DNA from 3 places in the Paenibacillus sp. BT-177 genome. Region 3 is predicted to be linked to each of the others. Evidence: riboswitches for the same ligand, from Rfam matches in the RefSeq annotation. Region 3 holds a riboswitch; each other region holds the start of a gene.
The links. A riboswitch is a leader RNA that binds a small molecule or an ion and turns the genes downstream of it on or off. The one in region 3 is predicted to bind cyclic di-AMP.

Region 1 (4,068 bases), on a different contig from region 3:
AATGTCCACACCTGCATCACGATATCGTTCCCCTATGGCTGCTATGTATTCAACATCATATCCGTCTTGGACATATTCTTTGGCAGATATCCGCATTAGCACAGGCATATCAGCAGGAAGTACCTCTTTAACAGCACGGATCACCTCAACACCAAACAGTGACAAATCCTGCCCATACTCATCTTCTCTGGTATTGGTTAAAGGGGAATGAAATTGATGGATCAGATAGCCGTGAGCACCATGAATCTCTACCGTGTCAAAACCAGCTTCTACCGCCCGGCGAGCCCCCTCTTTGTAGGCCTGAACCAGTTCCTTGACTTCTGCTCTCGTCAAAGTGTGCGGATCTTTAAAGCGTTCACTAAAGGGGATCGAGGACGGGCCTACAGGTGTCTCAGCATCCTCGGCCTTGCGTCCGGCATGGCCTAATTGAATGGCAATTTGGGCACCATACTTGTGGACTTCCTCTACAATTTTGCGATATGCAGGAATATGTTCGTCACTCCAAATGCCCAAATCACGATCCGTAATGCGTCCATCCGGTTGAACCGCTGTCATTTCCACAATTAAGAGCCCAGTCCCTCCTACCGCGCGACTCACATAATGGACATAATGCCAATCCGTCGGTTTGCCGTCCTTGGCCTCCACGCTGTATTGGCACATTGGGGGCATGACAATCCGATTTTTTAATGAAAGCCCCTTTAATTGATAAGGAGTAAACAAGTCGGTCACTTTTATCCATCCTTCCCTCAATTCCAAGTATGTATCATTATGAATAGCATCCCCATTATACACCAGCTGTCACGGTATACCGAATCCTTTGTAAGGCTAAAACTTGCGAAAATGCTTCGGTTTTCGGTCATGTTTAAGAGAATATGTACGTTTACTTCGTCATCTTCACGGATACCCGCTTCATGATGTACTTCTCTTCAGCCATGTAGGGCTTCACTCAATCACCAGCATAATTTTAATAGGACAGGTACATAATAGCTGAGAGCACCACTAGGTACCACTGCACGGAAAGGGGGAATACAAATGCGGTACAGGGGAGTGTTGCCATGTTTAGCACTGTTACTAGCATTTTCAAGTTTTCCCGTTCACGCGGACACGCCTCCCAACATCGGAACGCCCCATCCCAAGGAAGCTGCTGCCGCTACTTCGGTATATCAAAGTAAAGATCGAGCTACTCCAACATTAGCGATGCTACGAAAAAAGCATGCGGACATTTTTAAAATGTGCGGCCCGCACACCCGCCAAATTGCCTTAACCTTTGATGATGTGCCCGATTCAAGGTATACGCCGCAGGTTTTGGACGTATTACACGCAAACGGTATCAAAGCTACCTTTTTTATCGTCGGCCACCGTGCGGAAAAGCATCCGGGGATCATACGCCGCATCATCCGTGAGGGTCATGCTATAGGAAACCATTCCTATACTCATCCGGATTTCAGGAAGGCCACACCAGAACGTTTTCGCCACCAGATTACAAAGACAGAACGCATTTTAGAAGCCAGCATAGGTTTTCGACCCAGATTGATACGACCACCCTATGGTGAAATCACGGAGCCTCAAATCCAGTGGGCACGTCGTCATGGGTACATGATCGTCAATTGGAATGTGGACTCTCTAGACTGGAAGGGATTAAGCAAAACACAAATTCAGCGCAACGTGATCCCGGCTACCGGACCTGGCTCCATTATTTTAATGCATGCAGGTGGAGGTCAAAGTTCCAACTTGCAAGGCACTGTCCAAGCTTTGCCGGGTCTAATCCACTCTCTAAAAGCTAAGGGCTACAAATTTGTCACTGTCCCCCGGCTACTTCACACATCGGAACGAAAATAACAGTACGTCTAAGCTTCAAATATTCAACAACGTAAAAAGGCTGCCTTAACGAGCAGAATACTTCTGCTTGTAAGACAGCCTTTTTTAGCGATAAACGACCGGGCCTAATAAAAAGTCGTCCCAGTTATATGTTGTATGATAGATCAAGTTTACATAACTTATATTATGTTCAATCAAATCATACATAAGCACAATGCTATTTATCAATGACGTACAGTTTCACATTCTGGAAGCCGAAGTCGTTCACGAATGATTTATTGCCAGGGATAAAGATATCAATCCGCTTTCCGGTAATAGCACTGCCCTGATCACGGGCAACGGCCACAAAAGAATGATCTGGCAATCCAGGATGGGAATAACCTGTAACTAGCACCTTTGTTCCCATAGGAATGACTTTCGGGTCTACCGCAATTGTACCTAGCTTAAGCGGATTGCCGTAATAATCGACCGCACCCCATTTGCCATTTTCATCAGCTGCGGCAGAATATGCTGTAGCTTTAACATCAACTACTTTACTGTAATTGAATGTTTTGCCCCATGCTTCAATTGTTGGCTTCTCATTCGCTGGTGCTTTCTCTGTAAGAAGCTGTGGCTTCGAATCCGAAGCCGCCTTTACACTTTTTTCGTCTGGCACTTTAATTTGCAGACCTGCATATATGTTGTTGGACGCAATATCCGGGTTAGCCTTCGTCAACTCATCTACTGATACCCCATAACGTTGAGCAAGCAAAAAGAAGGTATCGCCTTCTTTGGCAGTGTGAAGCGAAGCAGCATCTGCTACTCCAGCTGTCTGTGCCAGCCCTGCAATAGCTGCAGCAAGCACCGCAAATTTCATAGTTTTTCCAATATGTTTTAAATGTTTCAAAGATATGTACCTCCTCTGTTATGCCTGCGAAGTTAGCTGTCGGATTCGGACTCAGGAGAAGCCCTATGCTTGTGCAATTCACCCCTAGGCATATTCCACAACATCTTATGATGCATTGGAATCATTGCCGTTGTTACGTCCCCCGCACTTCCCATGGTTTGAGCCCAGCACCTGAGTATTTATTATCATTACTGCTGCCCCGGTAAGTTTTGGCTTACTGCATAATATCACAATTTTGTAACCTTATCTGCATGAAAATGTTGGTAACCTTGAATATCATACTATACTCGTTACAATTTTGTCATCAAGAATCCGTTTTCTGTTACGAAAATATGGAGATATAGTGACAAAAAGAGAAAAGCCCTCCGTGAAACATCATCACGAGAAGGCTTTGTTAATATTTCATAAAAGCATTTTCTTACAGCACTTTAGCAAGAAAATCACGGGTACGGTCATGGCTTGGAGTACCGAATACTTGCTCAGGCGTACCTTGTTCTATAATTTGACCGTTGTCCATAAAGATGATTCGATCCCCTACCTCACGGGCAAAGCCCATTTCATGCGTCACGATCACCATCGTCATGCCGCCCTCAGCGAGCTTCTTCATCACGTCCAGAACCTCTCCAACCATTTCAGGGTCAAGAGCAGAAGTAGGCTCATCGAACAGCATTACGTGCGGCTGCATGGCCAAAGCACGTGCTATCGCAATACGTTGTTTTTGACCGCCAGATAACTGGTTCGGGTAGGTATTCTTCTTATCCTCAAGACCCACGGTCCGCAGGAGCTCCAGCGCAATTTTCTCCGCTTCTTTCCCCGACTGCTTTTTCACCTGCGTTGGTGCAAGCGTCAGATTCTGCAGTATTGTTTTATGCGGAAACAGATTAAAATGCTGGAAAACCATCCCCATCTTCTCCCGAGTCGCATTAATATTATGACCACGGGCCGTAATCGGCTCACCCTCAAACAAAATTTCCCCTTCTGTTGGCTGTTCCAACAGATTCATACAACGCAAAAACGTACTTTTTCCTGAACCACTCGGGCCGATAATGACGACTACTTCACCTTTGGCGATATCTATATCAATGCCTTTTAAAATTTCATTCTTACCGAATGATTTACGCAGTTGTTTAACGGTGATCACTGGCTCTCAACTTCCTTTCCCATAAACCCAACAGCTTAGATAAGCTGAATGTCATTACAAAATAAATAGCAGCTGCGATTACGAACGGACTCAAGCCTTCGTAGGTAATATTCTTAATGACCTGGGCTTGATACATAATATCCACCATCCCAATGGTCGAAATAATTGATGATTCTTTAATGATCGTAATGAACTCATTACCAATAGCAGGCAATATAGATTT
Region 2 (4,068 bases), on a different contig from region 3:
GTTCAGGACGATATACCATACAATAGAACGGTTTTCTGCCATCTGGAGTCTGACGTTCATAGGTATCCGTCAGCTCAAATCCAGCTGCCTTGTAGGCTCGTATAGCCCGCTGATTCCAAGTGAGAACCTCTAGGTCAATTTCATTCTGTGGATGGCGTCGTCTGGCTTCCTCGGCAATGGCCCGGACAAAATCGGGGCCTGTGCCATGTCCGCATCTTTCGGGATGCATTCCAAGACCCAGCCGGGTCACACCGACCATAGGAAAATATTGAGCAAATCCCGTCAGCTCATTCTCTTCGTCCAGTACGGCAACATATTGCTCTTGGCGAAGCGTGGGACTTCCAAATTCGACTTCAAGTGCCTTCATTTGTTCCCAGGGAAGCCAGCCGTATATGTTGTAGGGAGGATCATAGCGCCACTCACAGATTTCAGCCGCTTGATGCTCGTCCATCGGTACGATCCGGTAGTTGGATATTGAGGCCGGCACTTTTTCATTCCTCCTTATGTAGGTACTTCAATCATTAACCACAGATTGTAGACAAGTTGTAGGAGAATGGCAAGCGTGTTTATTTCGTACCTAAGTCGGGTATACATTCAATAAGAAGGATTTACTGCTCATATGCTCCCCCAGCGGTGGCGGTAAACCGACGATGTTCGCTAAAACTGAAACCTTTTGAGGTGTCAGTTCGTCAGTAATGATAATAATTACTGATGTAGTGGACATAAAAAACCGCAATTCGATTCCGGCCAGAATCAAATTGCGGCTAGGGTTAGCTTGCTGTGCGGTAGTTATTCTACGTTGTCGTCATCAGGAATATCTGAAGCTACAGAATGGTAAGCGTCTGTGCTCATAATTCTTTTTGCACCGACATAACGGTTAGCGTAATAATTTTCGTTCAGTGAGCTAACTACTACACCACGTGAAGTCGAGGAGTGGGCGAATTTCCCTTCACCTACGAAGATACCTACATGGGAAACGCCTCTTCCTGTGGTGTTGAAGAACACCAGGTCGCCTGGTCTCATTTCATCGCGGGATACAGAAGCTCCCATTTTGAATTGTGATCCAGATTGATGCGGCAGTTTAATTCCCAGTTTGTTGAATACATACATTGTGAAGCCGGAGCAATCGAATCCCTCGAGTGTAGTACCTCCGCTTCTATAGTTCGTTCCTTTGGCATCTTGGATGACCTGGTCCATCTTAGAGTCTGCAAATGCACTGCTACCACCGAATGTAAAAGAGGTAAAGGCAATGGCGAGACCCATGGCTGCGATCGTTAGCTTCTTCTTCAAAAAAAATATACCCCTTCCAATGCCTGCGAGGTTAGCTTAAGGATTCGGTAGAAGGTTCCCCTATGACCACTCTGTTGCGAGATCAATTCACCCAAACTGGTTCCCCCGCTTCCTAGGTGCCAGGAATTAGGCTTAACTTAAGATGTGCACCTTGGAGAGCAGTATTCACGACAACGATGTTTTTAAGATAAAGGTTACAATAAAGATTACAAAGTTGTTACTATCAGTTCACTGCGATTATTGTAACAAAGACAGCAGGCTTTGGCAAATGTTTCATCGCAAAAAGTTACAAAAAAAATCTGTTCCTAACGCCCTAGGAACAGATTCTGTTAACAGTATTCAGTTATGTGCCGTTTGCACGGGAAAGAAAAAAGTTTTTTCGACAGCTAAAAATGCAGGAGAAAGCATAAAGAGAGGGATTAGCCTCTGCTGGAGATATCGATGTGCCATAGACGATACTGCGAACTGATATGCCACAGCCTGACCAGACTGGTAACAAAATGATACGATTGCTGGAGAATTAGCGCCAACATACCAGTCCAAATCATCGCTACGGTGCCAAATAGACCGAAGACCAGCAGCACACAAGCACCAAGCAAGAGAGATACGCTTACAGCCGGAAGAAGCTGGCGAAAGAAGGCGAGCAGGGACGATAGTATGGCGTGACCACTGACCGTGCCCAGTTGCATATACAGGATGCACTGCCGAATGAACCAACCGTAAGCCACCCACCCAATGGTATAGGGCAACAAATGCAGCAGGTAAGAGGAAGATTGCAGCGTCCCTGCTACAATAGGATAGAGTCTCGGTACCACCCAGAAGGCGGGAAGCAGCAGCAAACCCAACTCGATGATGTAATACAACAGAGATGACATACCGTGACGTTTCATCCCCTTGAAGAAGGACAGGCTTTGCGGTTCAGACGCATCGGTATACAGGCTTTGATATATGCCAGCTCTAATGAAGGGAGTGATTAGGACGCGCAATACGGTCGCCCCTAGTAGTATCCATAAATATACGTGTACTTCCCGGCTGTCCATCAAAGCGATCTGGCCCTCCATCCAAAACAAGGTCTTTCCCAGCTCGTTTTGGCTCTGATCAGGATAACGCAGCAGCAGCGGGACAACGGCCGACTGTACCAGCCGATAGAGAAATACTCCCCACAGCAGACGATACAAAAATAAAATGATAACGATATAAAAGCGTATGCGCACTAGCGCCCAGCCTTCTTTTAAAACAGTCCGCATCTATAGACACCTCACCATGACAGACTTCCAAGCAGTGTCTCCAACAGCTTGGTTACACTCACACTCCAACGGGTTTGTTGCTTTTCGTCCAATTCAGCCTTCAGGCTATTATTAATATGCTTGTTCTCCAGTGCAATAGTGTATAGAGGATCAACGGTCACATAGGACACGGGAGAGGTGCTTTTGAGTCGGAAAGATGTACTTTTGCCCGTACCGTCCCATGCCTTAAATATTGTGGTGCCATCCTTGAAGGTAAATTGAACAGGGATCTTGGGATAATCTGCTCCTTTTTTGCTGAGCGTCACGACTGCTTCATATCCATTCTCCAACTTGCGGTTCGTGATGCGATCGACAGAAAAGTCCGCCATCTGGCCGTCATATACATATTGTTCAAAATAGTGGCTCCATGAGCGTCCAGTCACCCTCTCCACGACACGCTGAAAATCCTGTGAGGTCGGATGCTTGAATCGGTAGGTCTGGACATAGGTTCGCATAATCCGGTCCATTTTTTTCGTACCCACCTGACGTTCAATACCTCGTAGTACCAGCTTGCCTCGTGAGTAGGCATTTTGTGCATACTCAGCCGACGATCCGTACTTCCAGGATTCGCGGTTTAGGGGCTGTGGAGAAGCTACCTGTCCGGATTGTAATGGCAAGTTGGGGATAAGCCCATATTCTTGCTCCATGAGCCGTTCTTCTGCATAGGAGGTGAAGCCTTCATCCAGCCAGGGCTCCTCAAATTCATTATTGGCTACCATTCCGTAGAAATATTGATGCCCAATCTCATGAACCAGCGTCCGTTCCAGATTATAGCCGGGATTCAGTTGGTCCGCAGCTGCGGCCGTGATGAGTGTCGGATATTCCATGCCGCCGGCTCCACTGCCTGTTTTGGGTGGAACGACGATAGATAGAGTGGAATATGGATAAGGCCCGTACCATTTGCTGTAGTACGAAAGGGCGGCCTTGGCTGCGCTCATATAACGTCCTTTTAGTTCCTTATGGGACGGGTCCAGATAGAGCTTGATTTTGACACCAGGAACTTCAGTAGAAGAAAAGGGTTCTTCTACGGCTACAAAGTTGGGTGAAGCGGACCAGGCAAAATCGTGTACATCATCGGCATAAAATTGATATATTTTCTGGCCGTTCTGTCGTACTGCACCACGGGTAGGAAATCCGGTCGCTGCTACGATGTGTGTTTCAGGCACCCGAATTCGTATGCTGTAAATTCCAAAATCGGCATAGAACTCGGAGTTGCCATGATACTGATGGAGGTTCCAGCCCTCGTCGGCGCGTCCACGTTGTCCTGCAGTCTCATAGACGCTGAGCTTTGGAAACCACTGTCCAGCCATTACAAAATCATCTGTCGCACCCATACGAGCAAAAATGCCAGGCAGTTTGACTTCAAACTTCATATATAGTGTGATTTCTTCGCCACCTCGTACTGGCTTGGGCAGACGTACCTTCATGAGCGAACGGTCACTTGCGTTACCGTCATCTGGTTGTACATATTGAGTACGGTGCATGAGAGATA
Region 3 (4,068 bases):
TTCTCCAAAGGAAGCTTGTCCTCCAGTAGACGCATCAGAATCGGTGTAGTGACGTAATACGGCAGATTAGCGACGACACTCACTTTGCTCACGTCTGCAAAGTCAGCTGCAAACACTTCACGCAAATCCAGCTTTAACACGTCTCCATGGCGAACCTTTACATGCTCGTAAGGGGCCAGCACTTCTTCAAGAATGGGCAACAGCCGCTGGTCAATCTCAACAGCGGTAACTGCCTTAGCGGATTGCGCCAACTTCTCGGTCAAAGCTCCAATGCCCGGACCGATCTCAAGCGCGCCCTTTGTATCATCCAATCCGGCAGCATTTACGATCTTGCTCAGAATATTTTGATCAATTAGAAAGTTTTGTCCCAGACTCTTTTTGAACGAAAAACCGTGCCTTTGAATAATTTCCTTCGTACGCCGCGGTGTTGCTATATCTTGAATCCCTGTCATACGGATATCACAATCCTTCACTTTCGATTTGTGCCAGCGCACTGGCAAATTCCTCACGACTGATCTGAAATACAGAGAGCCGCTTATGTAGCTGCTTTCCGTTACAATAGCCAATACCCAGTACATTCCCCAAGGCCATACGGCGTGCAGCAGCATTGGGGTGGGTAATAAGTCCAGCGTCAATCAGGTCCGCCATTTCAATCAGCGGTTCGGCGCCTTCCACTGTCGTATGTACCCGCGCGAGAGCGTGTCTGATGGCTTCCGGGGAGGCATTCTCCACGCCAATATCCCCTTTGCGTGTCGCCTCTGCCTCAGGTATAAAAGCCTGCTTGCAGCCGGGGACCTTGGAGGCGATGATTTTACGGATACGCTCCCCTGCATGATCGGGATCAGTTAAAATAATGACCCCTCGCCGTTCCTGCGCCAATGCAATTTTCCGCAGCGTCATTTTATTAATGGCTGAACCGCCAGTTTCTATCGTATCTGCTTCGACAGCACGGCGAATGGCTACCGTATCATCCCGGCCTTCCACCACGATCACTTCCTTGATCATCTTCGTTTCCCTCCACTGCTACACAGCAACATATATTATCTTTCCCTGCTTTTGAAAACAAAATAAGAAGAGGATATCCTCTTCTTAGCATGGCATTACTATGTTGTTAATACTATCGCATTGTCCTCAACATACACAACCTGTTTTAGTTGATTTCCGGCTTTACAGGTCCGATAACATATACGGTTTTACCGTGCTTACGACCAAATTGGTTAGCCCGGCTTAAACTCTCATAATACACATCGATTTTGTGGCCTTTAATCGCGCCACCGGTATCCTCCGCACGGCGGAAGCCTACCCCTTCAATATACACCCACCAGCCGATTGGAATTACACTCGGATCGACAGCGATGGTGCGTCCTTCCGTGACACGCGTGCCGGAGGCGGTACGTGTACCGATACCTGGCTCCTGGGCGGAGTACGCCGTCATGGAGACATTTTGTAAAACTTTTTTATAATTAAAATTAATACCTGCTTTACGGACAGCACTGCCCGAACTAACCTTTGTAGCCTTAACCGCATCTTTAGGGCTGATGGAAGCAGCTAGAACGACCGGTTTTTTCTTCGTTCCTACCGCAATTACCTTATCCACACGATTTTGTGCGACTTCCTTGTTGACCAGCTGTTTGGACACCAATTTTCCATCATGGTATACCTTTTGAACATGCTGGACTACCACACCCGATTTGCCACTTTGAATGACTCGATTATCGCCTTTATAGAGACTTGGATCTGCCGTTTTGATGACCTGATAAGGCACTTGTTTTTTCTGTTCGACCTGCTGTTTCTTCACACGGACGATTTTTATGTCCATGTTAGCTGAAACAGAGGCATCCAACGCAGGGTAAACTTTATCCGTTGATGATAATTTATAGCCCGAAGTGCGAATGGCACCCTCTACTGTATTTTCTGTTGTGTACAGCTTTTTCGTCTCATTGCCTGAGGATACTTTAACCTGATTGGCACGTTTAATGACTACGCGATCCCCATCCTGTACTGCCCCGTTTAGCGGCATGGAAATTGTATCATGCGGCTGAAGTGAAATAGAATGCTCATTGAGCAAATCTTGGAGCTTGGATTCCCGGGTTTCTACCGCAGATGCCTTACCATCGATGACAAAAAAGACTTGTTTTTTAGATTGCGTGTACATCAGAATTGAAATCATAATCGTTAGTGCGATTAGAAAAATAGCAACCAAAGCAGCCTGGCGCACATTCTCTTGCTTCCAACGTAATACGTAAGACATGCTGGATGAGCGTGACTCATGGGTCTCCTCTTTTCGGAAAATGCCCATTTCCTCCGTCCTCCTTACATAGCCCGCCGTCTGGAGTAAGACATAGTTGATCGTTGACGTGACTATAACAGATTTTCTACAAGACAAGCCCGTACTGCGACTGTCCTGCACCATGTACCCGTCTTCGCGGCATGCTGTCCTCCCCTGTTTAACCACAGTATGATGACAGATTTTCTTTTATTCACAACAAAAAAGCCAAGGAAAGAGACTAGAGAGCTCTTTCGTGGCTTCCGACATGTGTGAATATGCGGGAAAACTCATGCACGAGATGGCTTCTCTCTTGTTACGCTTACGGGGTTAGCTGTCGGGTTCGGACGTAGAGAGTCGCCCTAGCTTAGGTCAACCGCTCATGGCGGTCGCCTTCACATTCACCCCGAAGACCCAGAAAGAAATCGAAATACGGCTTCTCTACCTGTTCAATCCCATCCAGGAAATGAATTTCGGTCGAGCCGACTGCTGAAGAGATAATATCTCTTGCATATACGCCGGACGTACTGTAAGCCATATCGGTTCCCCCGTTCCCTGTAAAAGGGACTCAGCGAGACTGGTTCATGAAATGATTTGTTGATGTTTACACTCAACAACAATTCACTGAAAAGATGATATCCTGTTTCCATGCATGTTGTAAAGCAGGTTTCAAGTACATTTTTCAAAATATTCGGTTAAAAAATTGTAATATTCTTGAGTTTCCTGCAACAAAATCATAATTAGCTCCGTCTATCTCTTTATTTTGATTGATTTCTTCGCTTTTTCACTGAATGTCAAATCGTTCCAAGCCATTTTGGGTCGTAATGGATACCAATTCCTCCACCGTAATTCCCTTAATTTGGGCGGCTGCCTCTGCCACCAATCTCACATATGCCGACTCATTTCGCTTCCCACGAAACGGATGAGGCGTCAAATAAGGCGCGTCCGTTTCAATAAGCAGACGGTCCAGCGGTACCTGGGCCAGCACCTCTTTTGGCTGCTTGGCATTTTTGAACGTTATGGGCCCGCCGAAGGAAAGGTGGAAACCCATATCCAGCACCATTTTAGCTGTCTCCCAACTCCCAGAAAAGGAGTGCATGACTCCGCCAATCTCGCCCGCCTTTTCCTCACGTAAAATCCTCACAATATCTTCATGTGCATCCCGGTTATGGATAACAATTGGCATGTTGAGCTCACGTGCCAGGCCAATTTGATTTCGAAGTACCCGCTGCTGCACATCCTTTGGTGATGTATCCCAATAGTAATCCAGACCGATCTCTCCGATCGCTACAACCTTTTTATGACTGCATAACGATGCAATCCATTCTAAATCACCCTCCTGCATTGTAATGGCATCCTGCGGATGCCATCCAACAGCTGCATAAATAAAATCATACGTCTCAGCCAGCTTCATGGTGGATGGAATGGTCTCACGATTAAATCCGATATTGATCATCCGTGTTACTCCTGATTCGACAGCACGTGCTATAACTTCTTCACGGTCTTCGTCAAATTGTGGCGCATCTAGGTGAGTATGAGTGTCGAATAAATCCAAGGTTTTCATCTCCTTTTCTTACTTACATTTCTATATATTTGTCTATTGTTTGACAAAATAATTCCTTATTTCGGCAGGGAGCCTTTCTTTTACCCCGTTCAATTTATTCTGGGGAAAATACATGTGATATTTTCCTCGGTGAATGCCACTTATTGAGCGTACAATTTCTGAAACTTCGGATATTTCCCGCACCTCGCCCTGACGTCCAAGCAGTAAAATCTGGTTGTCCGTTGAACCGCCCTGCCGA

Region 1: another riboswitch for cyclic di-AMP. It lies ahead of OIU26_RS24115 (3D domain-containing protein); the one in region 3 lies ahead of OIU26_RS23620 (3D domain-containing protein).
Region 2: another riboswitch for cyclic di-AMP. It lies ahead of OIU26_RS24725 (C40 family peptidase); the one in region 3 lies ahead of OIU26_RS23620 (3D domain-containing protein).

The regions. Positions count from the first base shown of each region.
Region 1 is NZ_JAOYTP010000014.1:39,494-43,561, forward strand. Features, by position in the region: gene OIU26_RS24105 (NADH:flavin oxidoreductase/NADH oxidase) at 1-729, opposite strand, end outside; gene OIU26_RS24110 (polysaccharide deacetylase family protein) at 1,033-1,839, shown strand; gene OIU26_RS24115 (3D domain-containing protein) at 2,036-2,704, opposite strand; cyclic di-AMP (ydaO/yuaA leader) riboswitch at 2,711-2,879, opposite strand; gene OIU26_RS24120 (amino acid ABC transporter ATP-binding protein) at 3,123-3,845, opposite strand; gene OIU26_RS24125 (ABC transporter substrate-binding protein/permease) at 3,832-4,068, opposite strand, start outside.
Region 2 is NZ_JAOYTP010000016.1:16,256-20,323, forward strand. Features, by position in the region: gene OIU26_RS24720 (GNAT family N-acetyltransferase) at 1-487, opposite strand, end outside; gene OIU26_RS24725 (C40 family peptidase) at 790-1,290, opposite strand; cyclic di-AMP (ydaO/yuaA leader) riboswitch at 1,296-1,433, opposite strand; gene OIU26_RS24730 (hypothetical protein) at 1,710-2,537, opposite strand; gene OIU26_RS24735 (M1 family metallopeptidase) at 2,549-4,068, opposite strand, start outside.
Region 3 is NZ_JAOYTP010000013.1:11,857-15,924, reverse strand. Features, by position in the region: gene rsmA (16S rRNA (adenine(1518)-N(6)/adenine(1519)-N(6))-dimethyltransferase RsmA) at 1-452, opposite strand, end outside; gene rnmV (ribonuclease M5) at 460-1,005, opposite strand; gene OIU26_RS23620 (3D domain-containing protein) at 1,151-2,299, opposite strand; cyclic di-AMP (ydaO/yuaA leader) riboswitch at 2,570-2,850, opposite strand; gene OIU26_RS23615 (TatD family hydrolase) at 3,051-3,821, opposite strand; gene OIU26_RS23610 (HD domain-containing protein) at 3,864-4,068, opposite strand, start outside.